One region of the Pseudarthrobacter kochi genome, then DNA from elsewhere that is predicted to be linked to it. Evidence: riboswitches for the same ligand, from Rfam matches in the RefSeq annotation. Region 1 holds a riboswitch; each other region holds the start of a gene.
The links. Region 1 has a riboswitch for thiamine pyrophosphate ahead of ACZY0Y_RS12695 (ECF transporter S component). Riboswitches for the same ligand answer to the same signal wherever they lie in the genome.

Region 1 (10,220 bases):
TGGTGCTCGGCCTCGGCCTGGCCACCATGCTGGTCGGCGGCTACCGGGCGCTGCGGCAGACCGATATCAAGCTCATCCTGGCCTACGGCACGGTCAGCCAGCTCGGCTTCCTGACCATGGTCGTGGGGCTCGGCAAGCCCGATGCGGCGCTTGCCGGCCTCGGGCTGCTCCTCGCCCACGGACTTTTTAAAGCCACCCTCTTCCTGGTGGTCGGCATCATTGACCACCAGGCCGGAACCCGCGACATCCGCAAGCTCTCCGGCGTCTGCCGCTCCTCCCGGGCGCTCGCCGTCGTGGCCGCCATCGGCGCCGCCTCGATGGCCGGCATCCCGCCGCTGGCCGGCTTCGTCGCGAAGGAATCGATCTTCGAGGCCTTCGTCCACTACGGCAACGGCGCCGGCCCGTGGGGGCTGTTGATCCTCGTCGGCCTGGTCCTGGGCTCCATCCTGACCTTCGCCTACAGCGCCCGGTTCATGTGGGGCGCCTTCGCCGTTAAGCCCGGCGTTGAGACCACCCCGTTCAAACCGATCAAGCCGGCGTTCCTGGCCGCCCCCGCCATCCTGAGCCTGCTGACGATCGTCTACGGGCTGTGGCCGGCACCGGTGGACAGCTGGATCCAGCCGTACGCGGCGCTGTTCGTGCCCGATGGCGAAGACCCGGCCGCCGCCGCCGGCCACCTGGCGCTGTGGCACGGTGTGACCCCGGCCCTGGGGCTGACCGCCATCACCTTCGCCCTCGGCCTGGCCATGTTCTACGGCCGCAACGCCGTCTCCCGGCTCCAGGGCCTGGTCCCCGCCTGGATCGACGGAGACCGCACCTACCAGTTGGCCATCGGTGCGCTCGACGACGCCGCAGTCTGGATCACCGGCCGGACCCAGCGAGGTTCGCTGTATTTCTACCTGTCCGTCATCCTGACCGTGGCGTTCGTCCTTCCGCTCACGGCGCTGGTGCTGGCCAACAAGCCGCTGCCGGAGAACCTTTACATCATTGACCCCAACTCCCCGCTGCAGATCGTGGCGGGCGCCGGCATTGTGATCGGGGCGCTGGCCGCGGTGCGCGCCAACAAGCGGTTCCTGGCCGTGCTGATGGTGTCCGTCACCGGCTACGGCATCGCCCTGATGTTCGCGCTGCAGGGCGCCCCGGACCTCGCACTGACGCAGATGCTGGTGGAAACCATCATCCTGGTGGCCTTTGTCCTGGCCATGCGCAGCCTCCCGGCGGAACTGCGCGACCGGACGGGCGGAAAATACCGGGTGGTCCGCGTGATCATAGGCGCCGCCTTCGGGATCACCATGGTGTTCGTCGCCATCTACGCCCTCGGCGCCCGGGTGGCTGCGCCCGTCTCCCTGGAGTTCCCGAAGCTGGCGTATGAGGGCGGCGGCGGACTCAACATCGTCAACGTGACACTGGTGGACATCCGGGCCTGGGACACCTTCGGGGAAATCTCGGTGCTCGCGCTGGCCGCCACCGGCGTTGCCAGCCTGATCTTCGTACGGAGCCGCGGCGAGGGGATGCGCGCCTCCTCCACCGTGGCCGAGGGTTCCGTCGGACGCCGCAGCCCCGGCGGCGGCGGAAACACCCGTGACGACGCCACGCTGGCCATGAGCCGCCGGTTCGCCGCCTCCAGCCGCGACGCATGGATCGTGGCCGGCCGGACCCTGGCCCCGGAACGCCGTTCGATCATCTTCGAGGTCGTCACCCGGCTGATCTTCCACTCCATCATCGTCTTCTCCATCTACCTGCTGCTCGCCGGCCACAACTTCCCCGGCGGCGGCTTCGCCGGTGGCCTCACCGCCGGTCTGGCGCTCACCGTCCGCTACCTCGCCGGCGGGCGCTTCGAACTGCGCGAAGCCTCCCCCGTCAGCGCCGGAACCTTGCTGGGCATTGGCCTTGCCACCGCGGCGGCCTCCGGCCTGATACCGCTGTTGCTGGGCGGCCAGGTGTTCCAGAGCGCCATCATCGAGTTCTGGCTGCCGGTCTTTGGCGACGTCAAGTTCGTCACCTCCACGATCTTCGACATCGGCGTGTACACGGTCGTCGTCGGCCTGGCGCTGGACGTGCTGCGCAGCCTGGGCGCCGAGATCGACGAACACTTCGAGGCGCAGTCGGAGGAACCGGCCGGCGACCAGGAACCCGGCGGAGTTCCGGCGGAAACCACAGCCAAGGGGAAAGCATGAGCGTCAACCTGACCCTGCTGACGGTCATGGGAGCCCTGTACGCCTGCGGCATCTACCTGCTCCTGGAACGCAGCCTGACCCGGGTCCTTCTGGGCCTGATGCTGCTCACGAACGCCACCAACCTGCTTATTCTTACCACCGGCGGCTACGCCGGCCTGGCGCCCATGTTCAGCAAGGACACGGCGGCCGGGGACTACAACGATCCGCTGCCGCAGGCCCTGATCCTCACCTCGATCGTGATCTCCTTCGCCGTCACGGCCTTTATGCTCGGCATCATCTACCGGACCTGGGTGCTGGCCCGCGAGGATGAAATCCAGGACGACGCCGAGGACCGCCGCGTGGCGAGGACCCCCAGCTTCGACGTCGAGGACGACTCCGTGATCCCCGTGGAGACCTCCGAGTTCCCGTTGACCATGCTCGGCTCGGACGGCCAATCCGTCTCCGACGTTCCCGCGGGGGCCGAAGCCACGGTCCAGGTCGCAGACCGCACGCTGGACGCCGAGGCGGCTGCCTCCGAGGAGCAGCCCGGGTCCCTGAACGTCACACCACCGAACAAGGAAGGAGGCGGACAGTGAACATTGCCAGTTTCGCCCCGCTCGCCGTCCTCCTCCCGGTCCTTGGCGCTGCCCTGACCTTCCTGCTGATCCGGCAGCCGCGGGCGCAGCGGACCGTGAGCATCGGGCTCCTGTCCGTGACGCTGCTGCTGGAGTGCTGGCTGCTGGCCTCCGTCTGGGAGGGCGGAACGGCCGCGGTCAACATCGGCGGCTGGCTGCCGCCGTGGGGCATCGTGATGGTGGTGGACCAGTTCTCCTCGCTAATGCTGGTGGTGTCCTCCTCCGTGAGCCTCGCCGTGCTGATCTACGCCACCGGGCAGGGCATGGCCGACGGCGACCGGGACGCTCCGGTCTCGATCTTCCACCCCACCTACCTGATCCTGGTGGCCGGGGTGTCCAACGCTTTCCTCTCCGGGGACCTGTTCAACCTCTACGTGGGGTTCGAGATCCTCCTGACCGCCAGCTACGTGCTGATGACCCTCGGCGGGACGGGTCCGCGGATCCGGGCCGGCGTGACCTACCTCGTGGTCTCGGTGGTGTCCTCGGTGCTCTTCCTGATCGCGATCGCGATGATCTACGGCGCCACCGGCACCATCAACATGGCCGACCTCGCCATCAAGCTCGCGGACCTGGACCAGGGCACGCAGAACCTGCTGCACGTGATGCTCCTGGTGGCGTTCGGGATCAAGGCGGCCATTTTCCCGCTGTCCTTCTGGCTCCCGGACTCGTACCCGACGGCGCCTGCCCCGGTCACGGCGGTGTTCGCCGGCCTGCTCACCAAGGTGGGCGTTTACGCGATCGTCCGTACGGAAACACTGCTGTTTCCGGGCGACACCTTTAATGCCCCTCTGATGGTCGCCGCCCTGCTGACCATGATCGTGGGGATCCTGGGTGCCCTGGCCCAGAGCGACATCAAACGACTCCTGTCCTTCACCCTGGTCAGCCACATCGGCTACATGGTGTTCGGGCTCGCGATGTCCTCGGTGGCAGGGCTGGGCGCCGCCGTCTTCTACGTGGCGCACCACATCACCATCCAGACCAGCCTGTTCCTGGTGACCGGGCTGATTGAACGCCGCGGCGGGAGTTCCTCGGTGGACCGCCTCGCCGGGCTCGCGAAACTGTCGCCGCTGTTGGCGGTGCTGTTCTTCGTCCCCGCCATGAACCTGGCCGGCATCCCGCCGTTCTCGGGTTTCCTCGGGAAGCTGGGGCTGCTGCAGGCCGGCGTGCAACTGGGAACACCGCTGGCCTACGCCCTGGTGGCCGGCGGGGTGCTGACCAGCCTGCTGACGCTGCTGGCCATCGCCAGGGTCTGGAACCGCGCGTTCTGGCGCAAGCCCGAGGACGCCGAACACCCTGATCCTGTACTGCTGGCCGCCCCCGAGGATTCAGCCACGGGGGACCGGGCCGGGAAGACCAACGTCACGCTGCTGCCGCGGACCATGGTGGGTTCCACCCTGGGCCTGGTGATCTTCGGCGTCGGGCTGACTGTCTTCGCGGGGCCGCTGTTCAAGGTGGCCGACCAGTCCGCCTTTGACATGCTGGACCGGACCTCCTACATCCACGCGGTCCTCGGCGGGGATGCGCCGGTTCCTGCGATCTCCCAGCCGGAGCCGCAGGAGGCCCGAAAATGAGCCGGAAACGGATCTCGCTGCGGCAGGAACTGCCGCTCCTCGTCTGGCTCGTGGTTGTCTGGGGCGCCCTCTGGCGGGACTTCAGCCCCGGGAACCTGCTCTTCGGCGCCCTGATCGCCGTCTTCGTGGCCCGGGTGTTCTACCTGCCGCCGGTGGAACTCGGCGGGCGCTTCAACGTGCCCCGGGCGGTTCCATTCGCCCTGATGTTCCTGGCCAAAGTGGTGGCAGCGAGCTTCCAGGTGCTGTACCTCGCCGCGGCCAAGGGCCCCAAGGTGGTCAGCGCCGTCATCGCCGTCCCGCTCCGGAGCCACTCGGACCTGCTGGTCACCGCGACCGGTCACATCACCGCGCTGATCCCCGGCTCGCTGGTGGTGGAGGTGGACCGCTCCACGTCCACCCTCTACATCCACGGCATCAACGTCCGCAACGCGGACGACGCCGCGCAGCTGCGCAAGAACGTCCGCGACACTGAGGCCGGGCTGATCAGGATCATGGGCACCAAAGCCGAACTGTCCGCACTCAACCAGGAGGTGGGCGCATGATGCAGCTCGTCCTGACCGTGACTGCGGTGGTGCTGTCGCTGGCCGCCGGAGGAGCGATCATCCGGATCGCACGGGGCCCGTCGCTGCTGGACCGGGTGCTCGCCGCGGACGTGCTGCTGGCCATCCTGGGTGCCGCGTTGTGCATCGACATGGCCGTGAACCGGCACCTCAACAACCTCATGCTGCTGGTGGCGGTCTCCCTCATCGGGTTCGTCGGCTCCGTCACCGTGGCCCGCTTCGTTGCCGACCGGCGGGAGAAACCCCGTGAATCCTGAGACCCTAAATCCTGAGACCCTGTCCGGCGACACCGTGATTGACGCCGTCTCGGCGGTGTTCATGGTGGTCGGCGCCCTGATGTCCCTCGCTGCGGCGGTGGGCCTGCTCCGCTTTCCCGACCTCATGACCCGGATGCACGCGGCCACCAAGCCCCAGGTGCTGGGGCTGTTCCTGCTGCTGTTCGCGCTGGGCCTCCAGATGCGCACCTGGTGGGTGTGGCCGGTGCTGGTGGTGGCTTGGATCTTCCAGCTGCTCACCGTGCCGGTGTCCGCGCATATGGTGGGCCGCGCCGGTTACCGGACGAAGCACCTGCACCCGGAGCTGCTCAGCACGGATGAACTGGAGGCCGTGGTCCAGCAGGCGGCCGGCAAGCGCGGTTTCACCGACGACGACGGCGACGAGGTCACCGACGGGCGGTGAGGGCTGGACGATGCGCCCTAAACCAGGCGCCCTAAACCAGGCGCTCTAAACCAGATCCTGGGTCTTGGCGAAGCGGGTCACCGCGCGCTGGGTGCCGCGGTTGGCGAGGACCTGGATGATGGCGCTGACGGACGCGGAGATCAGGGCGAAGGTCAGGGCCGAGCGCAGCGTGGTGGGCACGTCGTCGTCGTGGCCCTTGGGCGGCTTGCTGCCCGTGGACTTCTCCCAGACGGTGTCAACGACCTTGGTGCCGACATAGCCGGCGAGCAGGCTGATGCCGGTGCCGAGCAGTTTGATGAAGATGTTCATTCTTCGCAACTCCTTGCGGGAGGAAACAGGGCTTCCCCTAGCCTAGCGTTCCTTGCCGGAGGGTCCAGCCAGGGGCGCGGCCGGGACCAACGCCCCTGTCCGGCGGGGTGGGCCGGACGTAACTTCGGGCATGGAAAAGCCCCAAACCCGTTCGCCCGGCCGCGCCGCGCCGACCACCCCAGCGGCTGACGGCCAGACCTGGCGGCGGCTGTATTTCTGGGCCGGCATTGCCTCGGTGCTCTTTGTGGTGCTCCTGGTCCTGGACTTCGCCGCCCCGCCACCGGTCCACGGAGGCGCCGCGACACTGGAGTTCATCGCGCGGAACAAGGGGATCTACACTGCCGAACAGCTGCTGTGGATGGTGCCGAACATGCTGCCGGTGCTCGTGTTCGTGGCGCTCTTCGTGGCCCTGGCCCCGCTCGACAAAAGCCTGGCCCTGCTGGCTACCGTGATCGGCGCCCTGTCCTGGGCGCTGATCCTCGCCGTCCCGGTCACCAGCCGGGGCTCCCTCGTGCTCGTGTACCTCAGCGACCGTTACGCCGGCGCGGACGACGGCGCCGCCCGGCTCCGCTACTCGACCGCCGCCGAGGCGATCGTCGCCGAGAACAACTCCCCCGCCGTCGTCGGTGTCCTGTCAGCGCTCGGCATCCTGCTGATCTCCGTCGTCATGCTGAAGGGGGTGCTGCCGCGGACCCTCGCGTGGCTGGGGATCGCCACCGGCGGCCTGGGTGTTGTGGCGGAGGCGCTCCGGCATGCCGTCCCGGAGTTCTACTGGGGCTACGGCGTGCTGATGTGGGTCTGGTTCGTGGCCGTCGGGATTGCGCTGATCCGGTTCGCCGGGCGGACACCCCGCAGCGCAGCCGGGGCGATGCCGGGCTAGCGTCCCGGCGGTCCAGCCAGAGACGCAGTGCGGCCGAGGATTTCCGACAGGGCCTCGACCACCAGTTCGTGGTCGGCTTTCTGCGGCAGCCCGGACACCGTGACCGTGCCGATCATCCCGGTGCCGCGCAGGTAGATGGGGAACGCGCCGCCGTGGGCGGCAAACTCCATCTGGTCGAACCAGGCGTTGTCCTCGATCCTCCGCCCGGCCGCCCGGGCCCGAAGACCCACCAGCAGCGACGGGACTTCGTACCGCACGGCCGTGCGCTGCTTGGCCCTGATCCAGCGTTCGTTGTCCGGGGTGGCGCCCTCCAGCGCCGCATGGAAGAGCACCTGCTCACCCTTGGTGATGTCGATGGCGATCGGGTGCGAGCGCTGCCGGCCGAGTTCCACCAGAAGGAGCCCAAGGTCCAGGGCGTCGTCCTTAGTGAAGGACCGGAACTGCAGTTCCTCGATTTCTGCCAGGATGCGGCCGATCAGCGCACCCAGGGACCCGTGCGGCTGCGGTTCCGCGGAATCCGGGTCGTAGCCGGGGGAAGGCACTGGTGGGTTCGTCAAGTCATTCAGCTTCCGTTAGTTGGCTGCCGGCAGCCAGCCGGCCGTGGCGGCGTCCGGTGTTCCCATGCTGTGCCGACTCTACCAAGCAGGCCGTTCCGGGACACCGCTTCGGACGGTGCCGGATTATGACGGCCGGCCCCGGAAAAACAATGCTCCACGGGTGTAAACTGAGCCACGCCCACAAGGGCAATATTAGATACGACAGGGGAGCGCCGCCGTCGGGCATCACCGGAGGAATCCGGGGAAACCACAGGTGGGCGCTGAGAGTGCGGACAGCCGCAGACCCTCGAACCTGATCCGGTTAGTACCGGCGCAAGGGAGTCGAGTTCTCAGAGTGCACGGAGCGGCAGCGGAAGCTGCGGACCCGGGGCACTCTCCCCTCCTGTTCCTCAGGAGGACGATATGACTGATACATCTGCCAAGCACGAATCCGGCCAGCACGAATCGGTTAGCCCCGGTTCCGCCACGACACCCGCCCGGCGCAGCCACAACTGGCGTGTTGTGGACATTGTGGTGGCCGCGTTGATCGCCGTGGCCGGCGGCGTCATCTTCTGGGCCTGGTCCCAGGGCGCCAACCTCATTTCCGCGCCCGTCAACGCGTTCTATCCGCCGCTCACCGGGCTCTACGCCGGCGGCTGGATGATCCCGGCCGTTCTGGGCATGCTCATTATCCGCAAGCCGGGCGCCGCACTGTTCTGCGAGACCGTGGCGGCCGCCGGCGAGCTGATCATGGGCTCGCAGTACGGCACCACGGTGCTCATCTCCGGCATCCTGCAGGGCCTTGGCGCCGAACTGGTCTTCGCCGCGTTCATGTACAAGAAGTTCAACCTGCCGGTGTCGCTGCTGGCCGGTGCCGGCGCGGGCCTGTTCTGCGGGCTGAATGATTCGTTCCTGCCCTGGGGCTGGAACATCGCGTACGCCGCCGGCGACAAGCTCGCCTACATCATTTTCACCGCCATCTCCGGTGCCGTGATCGCCGGCGGCCTGTCCTGGCTCGCCACCCGGGGCCTGGCCAGGACCGGCGTGCTGAGTTCCTTCGCTTCCCGCAAGGCGGCCACGGAGCCCGTCTTCTCCTGACGTCCGCACACTGCCCATGACATCTTTCGACCGGGTCCGCCCGGCTACGATCACCGCTCGCGGCTGGGGCTGGCGGCACGCCGGCCGGTCCCGGCCCGCCGTCAGCGGCCTGGACCTGGACATCCAGCCGGGGGAGCGCGTGCTGCTGCTGGGGCCTTCGGGCGCCGGCAAATCCACGCTGCTCCACGCCCTGGCCGGGGTGCTCGGCGACAGCTCCTCCGGTGACGGTGCTGGTAGTTTTGCCGCTGGCCGTGCTCCGGCGGACGCCGAGGACGCCGACGAGTCCGGCAGCCTGCTGATCGACGGCGCCCCGCCCCGGGCCCGGCGCGGCCGGGCCGGACTGATGCAGCAGGACCCGGAAACGCAGGTGGTGCTCTCACGCCTCGGCGACGACGTCGCCTTCGGTGCGGAAAACCTCTCCGTGCCGCCGGCCGACATCTGGACCCGGGTGGCGGAAGCGCTCGACGACGTCGGGCTGGGCCGGCTGCCGCTGGACCATCCGACGTCGGCGTTGTCCGGCGGCCAGAAGCAGCGCCTGGCGCTCGCCGGCATCCTCGCGATGCGCCCCGGGCTGATTCTCCTCGACGAACCCACCGCCAACCTGGACCCGGCCGGCGTCCTGGAAGTCCGCGACGCCGTCGGCCGCTGCGTGGACAAGACCGGCGCCACCCTGGTGGTGGTGGAGCACCGGGTCGCGGTCTGGAAAGACCTCGTGGACCGGATCGTGGTGCTGCAGCCCGGCTCGGCCACGGACTCCGCCGTACTGATCGACGGGCCGCCGGACCAGGTGCTGGCGCAGGCACGGGACATGCTCACCGCAGCTGGTGTCTGGGTGCCCGGTTACGTGCCGCAGACGCGGGCACGCCGCGCTGCCGGTGCCAATACCGCGCGGCTGCTGCTGGCCGCGGAGGATCTGGCCGTCTCGCGCGAACGGCCGCGGCGGTCCGGTCTCCGCGGCGGCTTCCGCCCCATCCCGCCGGCGCCGGTGCAGTCCGGCATTGTGGCCAAGGTCCGTGCCGGGGAAGCGCTGACCATCACCGGCCCCAACGGTTCGGGGAAGTCGACTTTCGCCCTGACACTCGCCGGCCTGCTCGCGCCGGTCTCCGGCACGGTCTCCGCCACCCTGGAGCTCAGCGCCGGCGCGGGCATTGATCCGTACAAATGGAAGGCCCAGCAGCTGATTGCCAGGATTGGCACAGTGTTCCAGGAACCCGAGCACCAGTTCGTCACCGGACGGGTGCTCGATGAGCTGATGTTCGGACCCAGGCACCTGGGCCGCGGCGGGGACCGCGTGGACGAACTGCTGGAGCGGCTCCGGCTGACGGAACTCGTGGACGCCAACCCCTACACCCTTTCCGGCGGTGAAAAGCGGCGGCTGTCCGTGGCCACCGTGCTCGCCGCCCATCCCCACGTGCTCATCCTGGACGAACCCACTTTCGGCCAGGACGCCAATACCTGGGCCGAACTGGCCTCCTTCCTCTCCGAACTCCTCGACGACGGCACCGCCGTCGTGTCGGTGACGCACGACGCCGAATTCAGCGAAGTCCTCGGCGGCACCGAACTCAGCCTGCGCGCCCCCGAACACCGGGCCGCTGACCCCGAACCCGAACACCGGAAGCCGGGAAAGGTGAACGCACCATGAGGCAGGAACTGACGTTGCGCGGCCACCAGGCCCTGCTGACCCGGGCCAATCCGCTGGCGAAGTTCGCCGCCGTCATGCTCATTACGATGGTGCTGGCGCTGTCCATCGACTGGGTGTCCGCCTCGGTGGCGCTGGCCTTGGTGCTGGCGCTCCTT
Region 2 (10,220 bases), on a different contig from region 1:
GGGGCATGACAGCAGCGGCGCCGAGGTTTTCCAGCCGCAGCGCCAGCACCGGGTCGTCGTTGGTGTACGCGAACACCTTGAACCCGCGGCCCACCAGCTGTTCGGTGGCGTCGACCAGTTCCACAGCGTCCGGCAGCAGGGTGCGCTCGTCCGCGATGACCTCGAGCTTGACCCAGTCCGTTTCGAGGGCTTCGCGGGCCAGTTCGGCCGTCAGCACGGCGTCCCTGGCGGTGAAACAGCCCGCCGTGTTGGGCAGCACCCGGATGTTGTGCTCCAGCAGCAGCTGAAACAGCGACCCGGACTCCGCCGGCGAATAGCGCCGCATCGCGACGGTGGTCAGTTCGGTGCCCGAGGCCAGCAGCGCAGCCCCCAGTCCGTCCAGGCTCGGGGCCCCGCCCGTGCCCATGATGAGCCGTGACCCCAGCTGCACGCCGTCCACCGTGAACGGATCCGCGGCGGCCGCTGACGCTCCGGGCACTGAGGCTCCGGGCGCCGCTGCCAGTGTGGTGTCCTCCATGCTGCTCATCCTCCCTGTACCGCCGTTACCAGCTCGATGTCGTCGCCGTCGGCGAGCGCGGTGCCGTGCCATTGGCTGCGCGGGACCACCTCGGCGTTGCGGGCGACGGCGACGCCGAGTTTGCCGCCGTCCGCAGACCGGCCGTTGGGGGCCAGGGTCCGGCCGGTGACCTGGCTGACGAGGGTGCTGACCGAGGCGCCGTCGGGGAGCGAGTGCCCGGTTCCGTTCAGGGTGATGTTCATACCGCTTCCTTGTTGCGCTCAGGGTTGGTGTTCCGGGTGTTGGTGTTCCGGGGGAATGTGGTGTGCGGGGCGTCGGCAGCAGGTCCGGCGGACTGTGTGCCGGTGCTGAATCTGTCCGGCCGGAAGTGGGCCCAGCGGGGATCCGCGACGCCGTCCAGCAGTCCGCGGCAGATCTCTGCGGCGGCGGGCGTGAGCAGGATTCCGTGCCGGAAGAAGCCGGTGGCGATGACCAGGCCCGCGATGTCTGCCGAACTTCCCGGTTCCGCCACCCGGCCCAGCAGCGGCGCGTTGTCCGGGGTCCCCGGCCGGGCCCGGGCGGTGGCCTCGAGCAATTCCAGTTCGGCGACGGAGGGGACCAGCTGCTGCGCATCGCGCAGCAGCTGGTAGACGCCGCCGGCGGACACAGCGGCACCGGCCGGCGTGCCGGCTGTCGGGGCAGCCGGCGCGGCAGCGTCCCGGAGGTCTTCACCGAGGGCGTCCTCCCGCTGGGTGGCGCCGATCACCACCGTGCCGTCCTGCCGGGGGACGATGTAGACGGGCACCCCGCGCACCAGTCCGCGCACCGTGGAGGTGAGCAGCGGCCGCAGTTTCTCCGGCACCCGGAGCCGGAGGATGTCACCGTGGACCGGCCGCAGCGGCAGCCGGAGCCCCGCCGGCAGTCCCTCAAGCGCGGCGGCTCCGAGGCCGTTGGCCACAATGGTTTCAGTGGCCCGGACAGAACCGCCGCCGGCGAGGCTGGCGCCAGCCACCCGCCCGTCCTCCCAGAGCAGCCCGGCAGCGCGCCGGGCGATGGTGTCGCAGCGGCCGTCCGCGGCCAGCAGTTCCCCGATCCGGGCGAGCAGACGGCGGGGGTCCACCTGGTGGTCGGCGGGAATGTCGAAGGCGCAGGAAATACCCGGGCTCAGCAGGGGTTCACGGATGCGCGCCGCACGGACGGTCAGCGGTTCGACGGCGAGGCCGGCAGCCTGCTGGACGGTGCGCAGGTCCGCGAGCGCCCGGCGGTCGGCGGCGTCGGCACCCACGGCGACGGTCGGCGTCGTGAGGTATCCCGTCCCGGAGCCGCCGTCTCGCGGGTCTTCCGCGGCCGCACCGTCCAGTCCGGCGGCGAAGGCCGGCCAGAGCCGGGAGGATTCAAGCATGAGTTCCAGGAGGGCTTCCTCCTGGTAGTGGAGTTCACTCACCGGGGCAAGCATGCCCGCGGCGGCCCAGCTGGCGCCGCTTCCGGGGGCGTCGTCAATCAGGGCCACCGAACGGCCCGAGCGCCGCGCCGCCCAGGCGATTCCGTGGCCGACAACGCCGCCGCCAATCACGGCAACGTCGTAACATTTGGGGCTTTTGGTGTTAACCGCGGCGGCCGCGGCCGCCGCATCGGTGACTGGGGCCGTGGCTGGGACGAGTCTGCTGCCCATAAAAGGTTCCTTCCCTACGCCGGTACTAACCGGATCAGGTCAAGCGGTCGGCTCTGACGCCCTCTCAGCCTGCCGGTGCCGGACGCCAGGGGCGTGGACGGCCGCGGCAGGCTCCCGCGGTATTGGCCCAGTTTAGAGGAACTAGGCTGGAAGCATGAGCCAGGATGCCGTCCACACCACCGCCCGCCTTTACCTTTGCACCGACGCCCGCCGGGACCGCGGCGACTTTGCGGACTTCGTGGACGCTGCATTTGCCGGCGGCGTGGACATCATCCAGCTGCGCGACAAGTCGCTGGAGGCTGCCGAGGAGCTGGAACTGCTGGAGGTCCTGCACCAGGCAGCCCACCGCCACGGCCGGCTGTGGGCTGTCAACGACCGGGCGGACCTCGCCTCGCTGTCCGGGGCTCCGGTGTTCCACATCGGGCAAAAGGACATCCCCCTCGGGGCGGCCCGGGACTTCCTCGGCAAGGACACCGTGATCGGTTTGTCCACCCACAGCCCGGAGCAGGTGGACGCAGCCATTACCGCAGCCCCTGGCCGCAACGGCCTGGACTACTTTTGCGTCGGGCCGGTGTGGGCCACCCCCACGAAGCCGGGGCGAGCCGCCGTCGGACTCGACCTGGTGCGGTACGCGGCGGACGCGATCCGCCGGGCAGCACATAGCGCCGGGGGCAAGGCCGGCGGCAAGGTCGCGGGCGTGGTGCCCTGGTTCGCGATCGGCGGCATCGACCTTGGAAATGTGGAGCAGGTGGTGGAGGCGGGCGCACACAGGATCGTGGTGGTCCGCGCCATCACCGAGGCCGACGATCCCGCGGACGCCGCCCGGGCCCTGCTCGCCGCACTCGACGCCGCGGACAGCTGCGTCCGGACCGACCGCTCAGCCGGCCAGGCCGAGCTGCGTCAGCCGGCGTGAGTGGTTCGCCGCCAGTTCCCGCATCAGCTCGCGGACAAGTTCCTTCGACTGCTCCTCGTCCGCGCCGATCAGTCCGCCCACGAAGGCATGTTCGAAACTCACGCGCCGGGCCTGGGTCAGGGCCTCGCCGAGCAGCCGCCTCGCCCACAACGCCAGCCGCGATGCCAGCCGCGGGTCGTCGGCCAGGGCCGTCCTGAGCCGGTCCCGCAGCACGGCGGTGGCCTCCCCGTCGGCCTGGATCTGCTCCACCAGGGCACGGGTCGAGGCGTCGACGTAGCGGGAAATGGCGCGGTAGAAATCGGCGGAGACGGTGTCGATCACATACGCCTTCATGAGGGATTCGTACCAGTCCGCGGGACGCGTGCGTTCGTGGAAGTGGTCCACGGACGGCTGGAACGGAACCATGGCAGCTTCCGGGTCAAGGCCCATGGCGTCAAGTTTGGCGCTCACGAGTTCGTAGTGCTGGAACTCGATCACGGCGATCCGGGCCAGCACCGCACGGTCGTGCAGGGTGGGTGAATACCGGGCATCGGAGGAGAGCCGTTCGAAGGCGGAAAGCTCACCGTAGGCCATCACGCCGAGCAGATCCCTCAAGAAGGTGTTGTAACGGGCGGGATCGGCCGGGGATGTGGTCATGATCCAAGACTAATGGCGCAATTGAAGCTAATCTGATTTTCGTGTCCCATCATCGCTTGACCCCGAATGTCAACCAGCAGAAGAACCAACTTGCCCAGGCCCTCAACGCGCTGCGCACCACGCTGGAACTGCCGGGCCCGTTCCCCGAGGACGCCCTGCGGGAGGCCAAGGAGGCCGTCGCCGGGCACGAACTGCCGGAGCTGGATTTCACCCACATTGAGTTTGTGACCATCGATCCCGCGTCCTCCACCGACCTGGACCAGGCCCTCTTCATCGACCGTTCCGGCGCGGGCTATAAGGTCTTTTACGCGATCGCCGACGTCCCGTCCTTTGTCGCCCCCGGCGGGGCGCTCGACGCCGAAACCCGCCGCCGCGGCCAGACCTACTACACCCCGGACGGCCGGATTCCGCTGCATCCGGAAGTCATCAGCGAGGAAGCCGGAAGCCTCCTGGCCGGGCAGCGGTGTGCCGCGTTTGTGTGGGAATTCGAGCTCGACGACGCCGCCGAGGTGTCCGCGGTGCTGGTCCGCCGCGCCACCGTCCGGAGCCGGGCGAAGCTCAGTTACCAGGGGGTGCAGGCCGAGCTCGACGCGGGCACGGCCGCTCCTGTGCTGCAGCTGCTCAGGGAAGTCGGGATGAAGCGGGTGGAGCTGGAACGGCTCCGCGGCGGCGCGAGCCTGAATATGCCGGAACAGGAAATCGAGCAGCTGCCCGACGGCGGCTACCGGATTGTCGCTGCCCCGCCGCTGCCCGTGGAGGACTGGAACGCCCAGATTTCGCTGATGACCGGGATGGCCGCCGCGGGGATCATGCTGGAGGGCAAGGTCGGCATCCTGCGCACCATGCCGGCGCCGGATGAAGCCTCGCTGGCGCATTTCCACCGCCAGACCCGCGCCCTAGGCAAGCCCTGGGACGGCGAAATGAGTTATGGCGAATACCTGCGCACCCTTGATCCCATGGACCCGCAGCAGCTGGCGATCGTGCATTCGGCCGGCATGCTGTTCCGTGGCGCAGGCTACACACCCTTCGACGGAACTGTGCCCGGGGCCGCCATCCAGGCAGCCATCGGTGCCGCCTACGCCCACTCCACAGCCCCGCTGCGCCGCCTGGTCGACCGCTTTGTCCTGGTCATCTGCGAGGCTCTCAGCAACGGCACGGCTGTCCCTGCCTGGGCCCGCGAGGCCCTGCCGTCCCTGCCCTCGATCATGGCAGGCTCCGACCAGCTGGCCGCCAGGCTGGAGCGGCTCTCTCTCGACACCGTCGAGGCGGCACTGCTGGTCAACCACGTCGGCCAGGAGTTCGACGCCGTCGTGATCTCCGGTTCCAAGCCGGCCCGTAATGGGAAGACCGGCAACGGGAAAAGTGCGAATGGCAACACCGGCAACGGAACGAACGGAAACGGAGGCGCCGGCACCAAACCGGGCAACGGAAGCGTTCCCTCCGGGATCGTGCAGATCGCCGAGCCTGCGGTGACTGCCCGGTGCCCCGGTGAACTGGAACCCGGCGCCCAGGTGCGGGTCCGGATTGTGTCCGCCGACATCACCACCCGCGAGGTCCGGCTGGAGCTGGTGGGCTGAGCACGCGGCGGTGGTTCCGCGCGCATCTTTTCTGACTCAGCGCGGTCCGTCGAGGTTCCGGGCCGCGTACAGCTAGACTGGAAGGGTAGATATGGATGCCCGGTCGTTGATTTCCATGATTTTCGAATTCAACAAGCCCGCCCCTACGCGATCTTGAGACAGAACCGCTGGTCCCCAGTGCCAGCATTTGATAGCCCGCGATCGGCTTCCACTGGAATTGCCTGCGCGCCTGAGCGTGCTCCGGAACGGCCACCCGGCCGGCCCCGTTGAGCAAGCAGCGCAGCCCAAAATGAATAAGGAAACTCCCCTAGTGAGTGAATTGCACACGCACCAGCTTCTGACCGACGAATCCGGAACGGAAACGATCGAGCCGGAAGAGACCATCATCTCGGACGAGAAGCCGCACGAGATCGCCGAGAAGACCTTCGCCGACTTCAACGTCCGCGCCGACATCGTGGAATCGCTGGCCGACGCCGGTATCACGCACCCCTTCCCGATCCAGGCCATGACCCTGCCGGTCGCCCTCAGCGGCCACGACATCATCGGCCAGGCCAAGACCGGCACCGGCAAGACCCTCGGCTTCGGCATCCCGGCGCTCCAGCGCGTCGTCGGACCGGACGACGCGGGCTATGACCAGCTCCCGGCCCCGGGCGCCCCGCAGGCCCTCGTGATCGTACCGACGCGCGAACTCGCCGTCCAGGTTGCCGGCGACCTGCAGAACGCCGCCCGCAAGCGCAACGCCCGCATCACCACGATCTACGGCGGCCGCGCTTACGAGCCGCAGGTTGAGTCGCTGCAGAAGGGCGTCGAGATTGTTGTCGGCACCCCCGGCCGCCTCATCGACCTCTACAAGCAGAAGCACCTCGTCCTGAAGAACGTCAAGATGGTCATCCTTGACGAGGCCGACGAAATGCTGGACCTCGGCTTCCTCCCGGACGTCGAAACCCTCATCGCGGGCACCCCCGCCGTCCGCCAGACGCTGCTGTTCTCGGCCACCATGCCCGGCCCGGTCGTGGCCATGGCCCGCCGCTACATGACCAAGCCGACCCACATCCGCGCCGCCGACCCGGACGACGAGGGCCTGACCAAGCGCGACATCCGCCAGCTGATCTACCGTGCCCACAGCATGGACAAGATCGAGGTTGTCGCCCGCATCCTGCAGGCCCGCGGCCGCGGCCGCACCATCATCTTCACCAAGACCAAGCGCACCGCCGCCAAGGTGGCCGAGGAACTCGTGGACCGCGGCTTCGCCGCCGCCGCCATCCACGGCGACCTTGGCCAGGGCGCCCGCGAGCAGGCGCTCCGCGCCTTCCGCAACAACAAGGTGGATGTCCTCGTCGCCACCGACGTCGCCGCCCGCGGCATTGACGTTGACGACGTCACGCACGTCATCAACTACCAGTGCGTTGAAGACGAGAAGATCTACCTGCACCGGGTGGGCCGCACGGGCCGCGCCGGCAACAAGGGCACGGCCGTGACCTTCGTCGACTGGGACGACATGCCCCGCTGGGGCCTGATCAACAAGGCCCTGGGCCTGAGCGTCCCCGAGCCCGTGGAAACCTACTCCTCCTCCCCGCACCTCTTCGAGGAACTCGACATCCCCGAAGGCACCAAGGGCCGGCTGCCCCGCGACAAGCGTGTGCTGGCCGGCGTCGACGCCGAAGTCCTTGAGGACCTGGGCGAGACCGGCAAGAAGAACACCCGCCCCAGCGGACGGGACGGCGGCAGCACAGGCGGCCGCGACAATGCCCGCAGCGGTGGCCGGGACAGTGGTGGACGGGACAGTGGCAGCACCGGGGGCCGCGGCACCGGCGGCCGCGACGGCAGCCACGATTCCCGCCGCAGCGGCGGAGCCGGCACCGGCGGCGGCAAAGACAGCGCACGCTCGGGTGAGCGCCGTCGTCGTCCCGCCGAGGCTGAAGCTACCACCGGCCCCGCGGCCGAGGCTCCGGCCAAGGCCGCCGCCAGCGCGCCCACCGAGGTCGACCGCGCCACCCGCGCACGCCGCCGCACCCGCACCCGCCGCCGCAACGGCGAAGTGGTGGCCGGCGAGGCACAGTCCGGGGCCCCGGCCAGCAACACCGAGGCCTAAACCCCCTCATGGCTGACACCGTCTGGGCGCCGGACGGCAGCAACCTGGTGGTACACGCGGACAACGCGGCGTACCTCCCGACGCTGCCGGACGGCGCCTTCACACTCATTTACGTGGACCCGCCGTTCAACACCGGCCGGGTCCAGAAGCGCCAGGAAACCAGGATGGTGCTCAATGCCGGCGGTGAGGGCGACCGGGTCGGCTTCAAAGGACGCTCCTATGACACGATCAAGGGCGCGCTGCATAAGTACGACGACGCGTTCAGCGACTACTGGACCTTCCTGGAGCCGCGGCTCGTCGAGGCATGGCGGCTGCTTGCCGATGACGGCACCCTGTACCTGCACCTGGACTACCGCGAGGTGCATTACGCGAAGGTCATGCTCGACGCCATCTTCGGCCGCGAGTGCTTCCTGAACGAGATCATCTGGGCGTATGACTATGGCGCCCGCGCCAAGTACCGCTGGCCCACCAAGCACGACAACATCCTCGTGTACGTCAAGAACCCGACGAAGTACCACTTCGACAGCGCCGAAGTGGACCGGGAACCGTACATGGCGCCGGGACTCGTGACTCCGGCCAAACGCGAGCTTGGCAAGCTGCCCACCGACGTCTGGTGGCACACGATCGTCTCACCCACGGGCAAGGAGAAGACCGGCTACCCGACGCAGAAGCCCGAGGGGCTCATCCGCCGTGTGGTGGCCGCGTCCAGCCGCCCCGGCGACTGGTGCCTGGACTTCTTCGCGGGTTCCGGGACCCTGGGCGCCGTCGCCGCGAAGCTTGACCGGAAGTTCGTCTGCGTGGACCAGAACGAGCCGGCCATCGACGTCATGGCCAAACGGCTCGCCCCGCACGCCAGTTTCAGCGTTTTCCCGGGCACCTGACACGCATTCCCAGCTGTCTGGCAGCAGGGGGTCAGCGCACCACGGACGTTCCGGTTCCCAGTTCCTCGATCCGGGCAAAGACCTCCGGTGCCGTGAGGTTCTCGCCCAGGCGGTTCGGTTTCCCGGCCCCGTGGTAGTCGGAGGACCCGGTGACCAGCAGCCCGTGCCGGTCCGCGAGTTTGCGCAGGAACGCCCTGCCCTCCTCGGGATTGTCCCGGTGGTAGATTTCCAGCCCGGCCAGCCCGGCGTCGATCATTTCCCGGTAGACGCGCTCCCCCACGATCCGGCCGCGGGCGGATGCCACCGGGTGGGCGAACACCGGGACCCCGCCTGCGTCACGGACCAGTTCGACGGCGTACGCCGGGTCCGGCGCGTAGTGCTGCACAAAGTAGCGTGAATGCGAGGTCAGGATTGATTCGAAGGCCTCGGTGCGGTCCGCGACCACACCCGCGGCGACGAGGGCGTCGGCGATGTGGGGGCGGCCCAGGGTGGCGCCCGGCGCGACATGGTGGATGACATCGTCCCAGCTCAGCGGGTAGTCCTCGGCGAGCAGGCTGACCATCCGCTCGGCCCGGGTGAAACGGGCGTCCTTCGCCTTGGTGATTTCCTCCAGCAGGCCGGCGTGCCCCGGGTCGTGCAGGTAGCAGAGGAGGTGGACGCTGATGCCCTCCGTCGTCCGGCAGGAAATCTCCATGCCCGGGACCAGCGCAACACCGTGTTCCCGGGCCGCCGCGCCGGCCTCGGCCCAGCCGTCCGTGGAGTCATGGTCGGTCAGGGCGACGACGTCGAGCCCCGCCTCCGCGGCCGAGGCCATCACCGCAGCGGGCGCTTGGGTGCCGTCGGAAACATTCGAGTGGGCATGCAGGTCAATCCTCACTCCACCAGCCTAGTAGATCGCTGCCGCGGCGCCCCGGACAGCCGCCGCCGGCCTGTTGGCCTAAGCCGCTTCGCTGGTGAGACTATGGGACGGTGAAAGATGCAGATAACACCCAAGTCTCCGCTTCCCAGCCCCTCGACGAGCGCGTCAACAACCGCTCCCAGCGGCCCAGCTCCGACGCCTTCAAGGCATTTATGGCCAGCAACTGGGCCCCGGCCCCCGAGCAGCTCCCGGAACGCGACGCCGTCGCCAGCCACGCAGCCGCCCGCCGCCGCGCCATTTCCGGGCAGTTCAAAGGCGAACGCCTGGTCATCCCCGCCGGCCCGCTGAAGGTCCGCTCGAACGACTGCGATTACCGCTTCCGCCCCCACTCCGGCTTCGCGCACCTCACCGGCCTGGGCCTGGACCACGAGCCCGACGCCGTGCTCATCCTGGAACCCGTAGAGGCAGGCAAGGGCGACGACGGCGGCAACCACCACGCGACGCTGTACTTCCGTCCGCTGGCCGGCCGCGACACCGAGCAGTTCTACGCCGACTCCCGCTCCGGCGAATTCTGGATCGGCGCCCGCCCCACTCTGGCTGAGTTCAAGGCCCGCCTCGGCCTGGACACCGCAGACATCAGCGAGCTCGAACTCGGCATCACCAAGAACGTGGGCGCCCCCGAAATCGGCGGGATCTCCATCCGGCTGGTGCGCAAGGTGGACGAGAACATCGACGCCCTCGTGGACACCGCCCGCTACAACACCGCCAAGGACCCGGACAACCTGGACCTCGGGATCCTCGATGCCCTCGACGAGAAGCTCACGGAGGCCCTCTCCGAACTGCGCCTGCTCAAGGACGAGTGGGAAGTCGAGCAGATGAAGACCGCCGTCGCCGCCACCGTGCAGGGCTTCACCGAGGTGGTCAAGTCACTGCCGCGGGCACTGACCCACCAGCGCGGCGAGCGCGTCGTCGAAGGCGCGTTCTTCGCCCGGGCCAGGGAGGAAGGCAACGAGCTCGGCTACGACACCATCGCGGCCTCCGGTAACAACGCCACCGTGCTGCACTGGACCCGGAACACCGGCAAGGTCACCGCC
Region 3 (10,220 bases), on a different contig from region 1:
GCGCTCCAGCAGTGCAGCGGCGATGGCGCGCAGCCCGCGGTCCTTCCACGCCCGGTTGGCGCGGGCCATCCTGCGGGAGGCCTGGCGGGAGCGGTCGGCGATGGCGTGGACGGCTGCCACGACGTCAAGTTCCGCCGGTCCGTCCGCGGGGAGGAGACCGTCGGCAAACAGCTTCTCGGCGAGCACGGCAGAGCGGGGGGTCAGGGCCTCAGTCATGCTTCCAGTTTAGGCGAGCGGGAGGCTTAGACCAGCACCAGATCGTCAACATGAACAACTACCCGGTCATATCCGCGGCCGAGCGTCTTGCCCAGCTCTTTTGTGGAGCGGCCCAGCATCTGCGGCAGCTCCCCGGCGCCGTAGTTGACCAGGCCGCGTGCGATGACGGTGCCGTCGGATGAGACCATCTCCACGGCGTCGCCTGCCTCGAAGTGTCCGTGCACGGCGGATATGCCGGCCGGGAGCAGCGAGGTGTGGCGGTCGCGGACGGCCTGGACGGCGCCGTCGTCGAGCACCAGCGTGCCCTCCACGGAGGCGAGGTGCGCCAGCCAGAGGAGGCGGACCGGTTTCCGGGCGCCGTTGATGGAGAACCAGGTGCCCACGTCCTGGCCCGCCAGCGCGGCGGCGGCGTTTCCGGTGGAGGTGACGAGGGCGGGAATGCCGGAACCGGCGGCAATGGTGGCCGCTTCCACTTTCGTGACCATTCCCCCGGTGCCGGTGCCGGCTTTGCCGGTACGTCCGATGCTGACACCCTCCAGGTCCTGCGGACCGGTGACATGGGAGATCGGCCGGGCGCCGTGCGCGGGCGGGCCGTCGTAAAGGGAATCGACGTCGGAGAGCAGCACGAGGGCATCGGCGCGGACCAGGTGGGCCACGAGGGCCGCGAGCCGGTCGTTGTCGCCGAAGCGGATCTCGTGGGTGGCGACGGTGTCGTTCTCGTTGACCACGGGCACGACACCGAGGCTGAGCAGCCGGTCGAGGGCGCGCAGGGCGTTGGTGTGCTGGCTGCGGCGCATGAAGTCTTCGGCGGTGAGGAGCACCTGGCTGACGGTGACGCCGTGGGCGCCGAAGGCATGCGTGTAGCGGGCCATCAGCAGGCCCTGGCCCACGCTCGCGGCCGCCTGCTGGGTGGCTAGGTCGCGGGGACGCTTCGCCAGCCCCAGCGGGGCGAGCCCGGCGGCGATCGCGCCGGAGGACACCAGGATGATCTCGGTTCCGGCGTTGCGCTTGTGGGCGAGGGCGTCAGCGAGGTCTGTCAGGGCCTCTTCCGAGATGCCGCCCTTGATGGACGTCAGGGACGACGATCCCACCTTGACCACAATCCGGCGGGCGCCGGAGAGCACGGACCGGTCGGGGGCCGTAACGGCAGGCACAGTGACGGCTTTACTCGTCATCTGTTGCGCCCAATCCACTCTCCTTGAGCGGTTTGGCGACCCGGCGGCTGCTGACGGATTCGGTCCAGATGCCGGCCTTGCGCTCGGCTTCGAGCTCGGCGCGGGCCGCGGCCTTGGCCTCGCGGCGTTCGACCTGTTCGTCGCGTTTCTGCCCACGGGTGGGACGGTCGCCGATGTCAGCGAAGCGCACGTCGGTGCCGCGCGGGGCGGCCAGCAGTTCGGCGCCGGCCATCATGGTCGGCTCCCAGTCGAAGACGACGCCGTCGTCCTCGCCGATGACCACCATGTCGCCAGGTTTGGCACCCTGCTTGAAGAGTTCATTTTCGACGCCGAGCTTGGCCAGGCGGTCGGCGAGGTAGCCAATGGCTTCCTCGTTGGTGAAGTCGGTCTGCTTGACCCAGCGCACGGGCTTGTCGCCCAGGACCCGGAACAGCGGCTCCAGGTTCTTCTCCTCGCGGCGGATCTTGAAGCCGGACTCGTTGACGGCGCGGGGCTTGAGCACCGGGGCGTGTACCTTCGGCGGGGCGGCAGCGAGGGCGTCGCGGGCCGCCTGGACGATTTCTGCCATGGCAAAGCCAAGCTGGCGGAGGCCCTCGTGGCTGGTTGCCGAGATTTCGAAGACCTTGTAGCCACGGGATTCAAGTTCCGGGCGGACAAATTCTGCCATGTCCTTGCCGTCCGGCAGGTCCACCTTGTTCAGCGCGATCAACCGGGGGCGGTGGTTCAGCGGCACGACTTCGCCGTCGGCCCCGCTGTAGCTCATGTCCACGGCGTATTTTTCCAGCTCGGCCTCGATGACGGCGAGGTCGGAGAGCGGGTCACGGTCGGACTCGAGCGTGCCGCAGTCGAGGACATGCACGAGGGCGGCGCAGCGCTCGACGTGGCGCAGGAAGTGGTGGCCGAGGCCCTTGCCTTCGCTGGCGCCTTCGATCAGGCCCGGGACGTCAGCGATGGTGAAGCGCACCTCGCCGGCCTGGACGACACCGAGGTTCGGGATCAGGGTGGTGAAGGGGTAATCGGCGATCTTGGGCCGGGCGGCCGACATGGCGGCGATCAGGCTGGACTTCCCGGCGGAGGGGAAACCGACGAGGGCGATGTCGGCGATGGACTTCAGTTCCAGGACGACGTCGCTGGACTCGCCTTCGATGCCGAGCAGCGCGAAGCCGGGCGCGCGGCGCTTCTGCGAGGAGAGCGAGGCGTTGCCGAGGCCGCCGATGCCGCCGGCGGCTGCGATGTATTCGGCGCCGTCGCTGACGAGGTCGGCGAGGACTTCGCCGGACTTGGACTTGACCACGGTGCCGACGGGGACCGGCAGGATCAGGGTTTCGCCGTGTTTGCCGGCTCGCCAGTCGCCCATGCCGGGGCCGCCGTTGGTGGCGTGGCGGTGCGGGGCGTGGTGGTAGTCCAGCAGGGTGGTGGTCTGGGGGTCAACACGCAGGATGACGTCACCGCCGTTGCCGCCGTTGCCGCCGTCAGGACCGCCCAGCGGCTTGAACTTCTCGCGGTGGACGGAGACACAACCGTGGCCGCCGGTACCGCCGGATACGTGCAGTACTACCCGGTCTACAAAGCTAGCCACGTGGATCTCCTCAGTGCTGTTCCCTCAGGTGTCCAAAGACGCCCAGGATGATTGTAATGCGGTTAAAACACCGGTGGAGCGGACCTAATGGCCCGCCCCACCGATTTAAGACTTGTTGTTACTCTGCAGCTGCAGCAGTCACAATGTTTACCACGCGACGACCGCGGCGGGTGCCGAACTCGACAGCGCCGGGGGTCAGGGCGAACAGGGTGTCGTCGCCGCCGCGGCCAACGCCGGCGCCCGGGTGGAAGTGGGTGCCACGCTGGCGGACGATGATCTCGCCTGCGGAAACTACCTGGCCGCCGAAGCGCTTGACGCCGAGGTACTGGGCGTTCGAGTCACGACCGTTGCGAGTGGAACTCGCGCCTTTTTTATGTGCCATTTGGAAATGCCTGCCTTAAAATTCTGGGGAATCTGCTGAAAACCTGAACAGTAACGAGTAGTTACTTGATACCGGTGATCTTGACCTTGGTCAATTCCTGACGGTGACCCTGGCGCTTCTTGTAGCCGGTCTTGTTCTTGAACTTCTGGATGACGATCTTGGGACCGCGAAGGTCCTCAAGGATCTCAGCCGTAACCTTTACCTTGGCCAGGTCCGAAGCTGCAGACGTGACCTTGTCACCGTCTACCAGGAGCAGTGCGGGCAACTCAAAGGTGCTGCCGGCTCCACCGGGGACGCGGTTCAGGGTAACGAAGTCTCCAACGGAAACCTTCTCTTGGCGGCCGCCTGCGCGGACAATCGCGTACACCACTGGGGAACTCACTTCTCTCGACGTTTATTACTAGATTTGCGTGCGGAACCTGGGTCCAAAGTTTATGGTCCGGCTCACGCTGTGCCTCTACGCCGGTGGGTTCCCCGGGGGGACCCATGAGCTATCCCGTGGACAATCGCACCTGAAATCAAGTGGAGCGTCCTCAAGGTCATAACCCAAGTGTTGGCGTAAGCACCGAAGATCTAGACTACGCTAATTTTGCCTTCGGCCGCAAATGAGGCTGGTTCCGAAGGGAGGTACGTGATAGGCGCCACCCTGTATGGACAGGACGTTGCCGCAACGACTTCCGGAACCGTGCCCACCTATCGTACAGGCTCCCCGGGCACTGCACGTCAGGCGTGCAGCCGCGGCGCGTCGAAGAAGTCAACCTCGTAGCGGGCGGACTGCCGGAAAGCCAGGGTCATGGCCTTCCGTTCACTCGGCGAGGCCGCCCGGGCCGCGGCGTCGGTGTGGGCGATGGCCTGCCGGGTGGCGGCGGCGAACTCCTCATCGGCGTAGGTGCGCAGCCACACCGCGTAGGGGTGCGATTCCGGGGCGCCTGCGGCGAGGAACTGCGCGTGCAGGGCCTCCCCTACTTCGGCGTAAAGCCAGAAGCACGGCAGCACGGCGGCCACGAGCACCCCGTAACTGCCGGAGACCGAGGCGGCCAGCAGATGGTCCACGTAGGACTTGGTGACCGGTCCGGGCGTCACGGTGGCCGTGCGGCCCTTCAGCCAGGTCCGGTGCAGCTCGGATTCGACGTCGAGGCAGTTCTGCGCGGAGCGGGCCCAGAAGAGCTGTTCGGCCTCCGTGGGCGCGATCGCGGCGGCGCGGGACAGGACCCGGGAATAGCCGTTCAGGTAGAGGGCGTCCTGGGCGAGGTAGTACGCAAACTCCTGCTCCGGGAGCGATCCGTCGGCCAGGGCCTTGATGAAGTCCAGGCCGTAGATCGCCTCGAGGTCCGCGGCGGCGGCGTCCCGGAGCGCGAGGGCGAATTCACCCTCGGCCGGTACCCGGCCTGTCCTGCCGTGGGCCTCGGTCTGCTGCTGGACGTGGTGGAAGTGATGGACCGGGCCGTTGCCGCTGCCGACGTCGAGGTCCGCCGAGGTACGCAGCGCCTCCTGCAGCCAGGGCTTGACCTCCCGGAGTGCAGCCTCCCAGTCGCCGACCCTGGCCTGTACGGTTGCCATCGCCGAGGACAGCGAGCAGCCGGTGCCGTGGCTGCTGCGGGTGGGCACCCGCTCCCCCGGCACCACCACGACGTCCTGGGCCAGGAGTCCGGCGGTGTTGACCAGCGCGTCCGGGCACCCGCCGTCGTTGCTGTGGCTACCGGGATCGCCGTCGAGGTGTCCGCCCTTGACCAGTACCGTCGTGCCGGTGTGGGCGGCGAGCCGCTTGCCCTGTTCCAGCGCGGCGGCCCAGTTGCCCGCGACGGGTTCTTCGAGCAGGATCGCGAGTTCGGCGAGGTTGGGCGTAATCAGGTCCGCGTACGGCAGGAGCGCCTGCAGGGCCGCCTCGGCGGACTCCTCCAGCAGCCGGTCACCGCTCGTCGCCACCATCACGGGGTCCAGCACGACGACGGCGGGCCGGACCTTCTCCAGCCAGCTGCGGACGGCGTCGATCACGGCGGCATCCCCCAGCATCCCGATCTTGACGGCATCGATGCTGATGTCCTCGCTGATCGCGTCGAGCTGGGCGGTCAGGAAGTCCGCCGGCGGGACGTGGACGGCGCTGACGACTCGGGTGTTCTGCGCGGTCAGTGCGGTGATGGCCGCCATGCCGTAGCCGCCATGCGCGGCAATGCTTTTGAGGTCGGCCTGGATCCCGGCCCCGCCCGAGGGGTCGGAGCCGGCGATGGCGAGCACCCGCGGAATGCGGGGGGCCGCAGGGGCGGGGACAGCAGGAAGAAACGATGAGGCGGTGGTCACGGGAGACATCCCTTCGCCGGTGCTAACCGGACAGGTTCAACGGGTCTGGATCTCAGCCGGCTCGATGCGCGGCACCCCGTGTCAGGGATCCAGCCTAGCCGCATCCCTTAACGAAGTCGCGGGCACGGCCCGGACCTGGCGCATTGCTACGCGGTCCGGACCGCACCCGCGGCCTTGCTGAAGTGTTCCGGTGCTAGAGCTCCGAGGCCGGGACGCCGACGCCGAGGATGATCGGCTCGTTCGCGGCAGGCTTGGCCGCCGGCGTGGTTGCGGCCGGGACCTTGGCCTCGTGCACCGAAACGGCTGCCGCCTGCGGAGTTTCCCGGCGCTGTTCCACCGAGGTCTCATTGGCTGCACCCTGGGCGCGGCTGGCGCTGCGGTTGCGGCGTCCGCGGCGGGCGCGGGAGGTGCCGGCCTCGGTTTCCGCCTCGGTCTGGGAACCCGGTGCCTGGGCGCGTCCCGGGCCGGTTCCGCCCGTGCGGGCCGGAGCTGCCGCAGCGGTCCGGGCTACCGGCGCTTTACCCGCGGGAGCCTTGGCTGCCGGTTCCTGCGCTGCCGGGGCTGCCTCGGCTTCACCCAGGTGGGCGAAGGCCTCGGTCAGCAGGTCCAGGGTCAGCGCGGGTGCAGTCGACTCGTCGGCGTGCTCCACGAACGGCAGGGCGACCTGCTCGCCGCCGAACGTCAGCACAGCGGCGGGACGCCCGGCCGCTTCCTCCGTCGCGGCCAGCTCGACAGCCGCCTCGACAGCGGCCTGGCGGGCCCCGGCATCGGCAGCGGCGGCTGATTCGCCGTCGTGCAGGTGTGCAGCATGTGCCGCGGCGGCGATGTTCGCCAGCGCCGCGCGGGTTGCCTCAGCCTTGGCGTGGCGCTCGGCCTCGGTGGGCTCGGCGTGCACTGCTGCCGGTGCGGTCTGTTCGTCCGTGCCCTGGCCGCCCCGGCCGCGGCGGCGGCTCTTGCGTTCGGTCCGTGCAGCAGGCTGGTGCTGCTCGGTCCGGGGGACGTGGTGCTCGGCGGCAACCACGTTGGCGCGGCGGTGCTCCACCGGCTCGTCATGGGTGACGATGCCGCGGCCGTCGCAGGCTTCACACTGTTCGCCGAAGACTTCCAGCAGCCCGGTGCCCATCCGCTTGCGGGTCATCTGCACGAGGCCCAGCGAGGTCACCTCCGCCACCTGGTGCTTGGTCCGGTCCCGGCCCAGGCATTCCACCATGCGGCGCAGGACGAGGTCGCGGTTGGATTCGAGCACCATGTCGATGAAGTCGATCACGATGATGCCGCCGATGTCGCGGAGCCGGAGCTGCCGGACGACTTCCTCGGCCGCTTCCAGGTTGTTCTTGGTGACGGTTTCCTCAAGGTTGCCGCCGCTGCCGGTGAACTTGCCGGTGTTGACGTCCACCACGGTCATGGCTTCGGTGCGGTCGATCACGAGGGAGCCGCCGGAAGGCAGGAAGACCTTGCGGTCCAGGGCCTTGTGGATCTGCTCGTCGATGCGCCAGGCCGCGAAGATGTCCGTGTCCTTGGTCCACTTTTCCAGCCGGCCCACGAGGTCCGGTGCCACGTAGGTGACGTAGGCCTCGATGGTGTCCCAGGCTTCCTCGCCGGAGACGATCAGCTTGGAGAAGTCCTCGTTGAAGACGTCGCGGACCACCTTGATGGTCAGGTCCGGTTCGCCGTAGAGCAGCTCGGGGGCCAGGATCTTGGTCGAGGTCGACTGGCCCTCGATGCCTTCCCACTGGGCGCGGAGGCGGTTGATGTCGTGCGTGAGCTCTTCCTCGGACGCGCCCTCGGCGGCGGTGCGGACAATGACGCCCGCATCTTCCGGAAGGCGGTCCTTGAGGATCCGCTTGAGGCGGTTGCGTTCGACGTCGGGCAGCTTGCGGGAGATGCCGGTCATGGAACCGCCGGGTACGTACACGAGGTAGCGGCCGGGCAGTGAGATCTGGCTCGTGAGGCGGGCGCCCTTGTGGCCGACCGGGTCCTTGGTGACCTGGACCAGCACGGAGTCACCGGACTTCAGTGCGTTTTCGATCCGGCGCTGCTTGCCCTCGAGGTTGACGGATTCCCAGTTGACTTCACCGGCGTAGAGCACGGCGTTGCGGCCGCGTCCGATGTCGACGAAGGCGGCTTCCATCGACGGCAGGACATTCTGGACCTTGCCCAGGTAGACGTTGCCGATCAGGGAATCCTGCTGGGTCTTCGAGACGAAGTGCTCGGCCAGCACGCCGTCCTCGAGGACGCCGATCTGGATTCTGTCGTCGCGCTGGCGGACGATCATCTGGCGGTCCACGGACTCGCGCCGGGCCAGGAACTCGGCCTCGGTGATGACAGTGCGGCGGCGGCCGGTGTCGCGGGATTCGCGGCGGCGCTGTTTCTTCGCCTCGAGCCGGGTGGAACCCTTGAGGGATGTGACACGGTTGTTCACCGGGGCCTCGGTGGCCGCACGGGGGGCGCGGACACGCGTCACCGTGTTGGGCGGGTCGTCGTCTCCCCCGCCGGTCAGTTCCAGGTCCTGGTCGCCACGGCGGCGCCGACGGCGGCGGCGCGAGGTCACGCCGTCTTCGAGCTGCTCCTCAGAGCCTTCTTCCGCTTCTTCTCCGGCATCGTCGGAGTCGCTTTCGACGCCCGGCTCGCTGTCGGATCCGCGGGTGCTGCGTCCGCGGCGGCCGCGGCTGCGGCGGCGACGGCGGCTTCCGGCGTCTTCGCCCTCGCCTTCTTCGCCCTCTTCTTCGTCGGCTTCCGCCACTGCGGCGGCAGCCGGGGCCGGTCGGACGACGGCGGTCAGGTCGGGTGCCTGGAAGATCATCGAGGTGACTGCTCCCGGCTCCAGGAAAAGCGAGGAGGCGGAGGGTGCTTCGGCGGGCGTCTCGGCGGTGGCCGTCCCGGTTGCGGCGGGGGCGGCTGCTGTGTCCGCGGCTGTGGGGGCCGCAGCGGTTTCTTCCTCTGCCGGGGCCTCTGCTGCAGGGGCCTCAGCCGCCGGTGCTGCGGCTTTGGCGCGGCTGGCCCGGCGCCGGACAGGCTTTTCCACCGGTACGTCAGCGGCCTGGGCGGCCGGGGTTTGGGCTGCCGGGGTTTCAGCGGCTGCGGGCTCGGCCGGGGCTTCGTCAGCGAAGGCCGGAAGGGGTTCGGCCGGTTCAGTGACCTTGCGGGCGCGGGAGCGGCGGACGGGTGCTTTGGCCTTGGCTTCGGCGGCCGGGGCCTCCGCCATGACGGCGGGAACTGCTGTATCCGCCGCCGTGTCCGCTGCGGTCCCAGTTTTGGGAAGGGCCTTGCGGCGGGTCCGGACGGGCCGCTTCGGCGGCGTGGCTACAGCTGATGCTTCGGCTTCTGCGTTCGTGACAAGCGCGTCTTCGTTGCCTGTTACAACCTGGTCATTATCCATATGTGGCGACACTCCTGCCCCTGACGTACCGCCACATCCGGCACCCGTTGGGGCAAATATTTGTCAACACCCGCGGGCATTGACAGAAGTCAATTGGATACCCTCAGGTTCGCACCGGCAGTGGGGTGCGGCAGCCCTGGAGGGCCGGCGGAATTGTTCTGAAACCCGTTGATCTACACGCCACAACCAGGTGCCGTCCAATGGCATTGCGGGACAGCCTGGATCAGAGGATCCGTGGCTCCCTGCTCATCATTGGCGGTCTTGGGAACAAAGTCGCCGGACCGGGACCCGGATGTGGATCGGGTTCCAGCCACGATCATTGTCTCACAGGACCCGTCAAAGCTGGCGTAAGCAAGGCATCCGGCCCCCACCGTGGACCGAATCCCTTATGAAGGCGCGGCGCCGCCCGGACGTCATCCAGTCTCCGACGATACAATCGCACCAATTGCACCCGACCGAAGGACAGTCATTCCATGCCCAGCATCTCCAGTGCCACCGGCGAGGCAGCCGCGCAGCAGCACAGCTCCAGCCCATCCGCCGCCGACCGGCCGCTGCCCCCGATGACCCGCGACCGCCCGTTCGCGTGGCTCCTGCTGATCACCGGCGTCGTCGGCTGGCTGGCCTCCGGGGCCCTGGTGCTGGAAAAGCTTGAGGTCCTCAAGGATCCCAGCCACGTGACGGTGTGCGACGTGAACCCGTGGATCTCCTGCGGGCAGGTCATGCAGACCTGGCAGGGCTCGGTGTTCGGCTTCCCCAACATGTTGATGGGCATCGTGGCGTTCGCGGTCATCATCACCACGGCCATGGGCATCCTCGCGGGAGCCACGTTTGCCCGCTGGTACTGGCTGGGCCTGCAGGCCGGCGTGACCCTGGGCTTCGCGTTCGTGGTCTGGCTCTGGTCACAGGCGCTGTACTCCATCCACGTCCTCTGCCCGTTCTGCATGATCGTCTGGGCCGCGATGATTCCGCTGTTCGTCTGGGTCACCGTCCGCAATGTGACCCACGGCGTGATCCGGCTGCCGGCCGGGCCGACCAGGATCCTGGGCGACTCGGGCTGGATCATCACGGCCCTGCTTTACGTCGCCGTGATCGCCACCATCTTCTTCGCGTTCATCCAGGTCTTCATCGGGACCTCCGGCTACTAGGCGCACGACCCGCGTTAAACCACCGCCGAGGGGGGGAAGGGGGGGA

Region 2: another riboswitch for thiamine pyrophosphate. It lies ahead of ACZY0Y_RS06500 (FAD-dependent oxidoreductase); the one in region 1 lies ahead of ACZY0Y_RS12695 (ECF transporter S component).
Region 3: another riboswitch for thiamine pyrophosphate. It lies ahead of ACZY0Y_RS16110 (bifunctional hydroxymethylpyrimidine kinase/phosphomethylpyrimidine kinase); the one in region 1 lies ahead of ACZY0Y_RS12695 (ECF transporter S component).

What each region holds. Positions count from the first base shown of each region.
Region 1 covers NZ_JBVAYV010000024.1:34,220-44,439, forward strand. Annotated here, with positions in the region: gene ACZY0Y_RS12650 (Na+/H+ antiporter subunit A) at 1-2,177, shown strand, start outside; gene ACZY0Y_RS12655 (Na(+)/H(+) antiporter subunit C) at 2,174-2,752, shown strand; gene ACZY0Y_RS12660 (Na+/H+ antiporter subunit D) at 2,749-4,362, shown strand; gene ACZY0Y_RS12665 (Na+/H+ antiporter subunit E) at 4,359-4,904, shown strand; gene ACZY0Y_RS12670 (MrpF/PhaF family protein) at 4,901-5,179, shown strand; gene mnhG (monovalent cation/H(+) antiporter subunit G) at 5,169-5,600, shown strand; gene ACZY0Y_RS12680 (DUF4235 domain-containing protein) at 5,646-5,909, opposite strand; gene ACZY0Y_RS12685 (DUF4386 family protein) at 6,040-6,789, shown strand; gene ACZY0Y_RS12690 (heme-degrading domain-containing protein) at 6,786-7,346, opposite strand; TPP riboswitch at 7,540-7,683, shown strand; gene ACZY0Y_RS12695 (ECF transporter S component) at 7,749-8,423, shown strand; gene ACZY0Y_RS12700 (ABC transporter ATP-binding protein) at 8,440-10,065, shown strand; gene ACZY0Y_RS12705 (energy-coupling factor transporter transmembrane component T family protein) at 10,062-10,220, shown strand, end outside.
Region 2 covers NZ_JBVAYV010000008.1:72,004-82,223, forward strand. Annotated here, with positions in the region: gene ACZY0Y_RS06490 (thiazole synthase) at 1-517, opposite strand, end outside; gene thiS (sulfur carrier protein ThiS) at 523-759, opposite strand; gene ACZY0Y_RS06500 (FAD-dependent oxidoreductase) at 756-2,168, opposite strand; TPP riboswitch at 2,162-2,296, opposite strand; gene thiE (thiamine phosphate synthase) at 2,323-3,081, shown strand; gene ACZY0Y_RS06510 (ferritin-like fold-containing protein) at 3,046-3,717, opposite strand; gene ACZY0Y_RS06515 (RNB domain-containing ribonuclease) at 3,759-5,294, shown strand; gene ACZY0Y_RS06520 (DEAD/DEAH box helicase) at 5,605-7,386, shown strand; gene ACZY0Y_RS06525 (DNA-methyltransferase) at 7,395-8,267, shown strand; gene ACZY0Y_RS06530 (PHP domain-containing protein) at 8,299-9,144, opposite strand; gene ACZY0Y_RS06535 (aminopeptidase P family protein) at 9,237-10,220, shown strand, end outside.
Region 3 covers NZ_JBVAYV010000039.1:26,175-36,394, forward strand. Annotated here, with positions in the region: gene ACZY0Y_RS16085 (glutamate-5-semialdehyde dehydrogenase) at 1-216, opposite strand, end outside; gene proB (glutamate 5-kinase) at 243-1,391, opposite strand; gene obgE (GTPase ObgE) at 1,381-2,970, opposite strand; gene rpmA (50S ribosomal protein L27) at 3,089-3,352, opposite strand; gene rplU (50S ribosomal protein L21) at 3,414-3,722, opposite strand; gene ACZY0Y_RS16110 (bifunctional hydroxymethylpyrimidine kinase/phosphomethylpyrimidine kinase) at 4,076-5,659, opposite strand; TPP riboswitch at 5,642-5,739, opposite strand; gene ACZY0Y_RS16115 (Rne/Rng family ribonuclease) at 5,844-9,029, opposite strand; gene ACZY0Y_RS16120 (vitamin K epoxide reductase family protein) at 9,503-10,174, shown strand.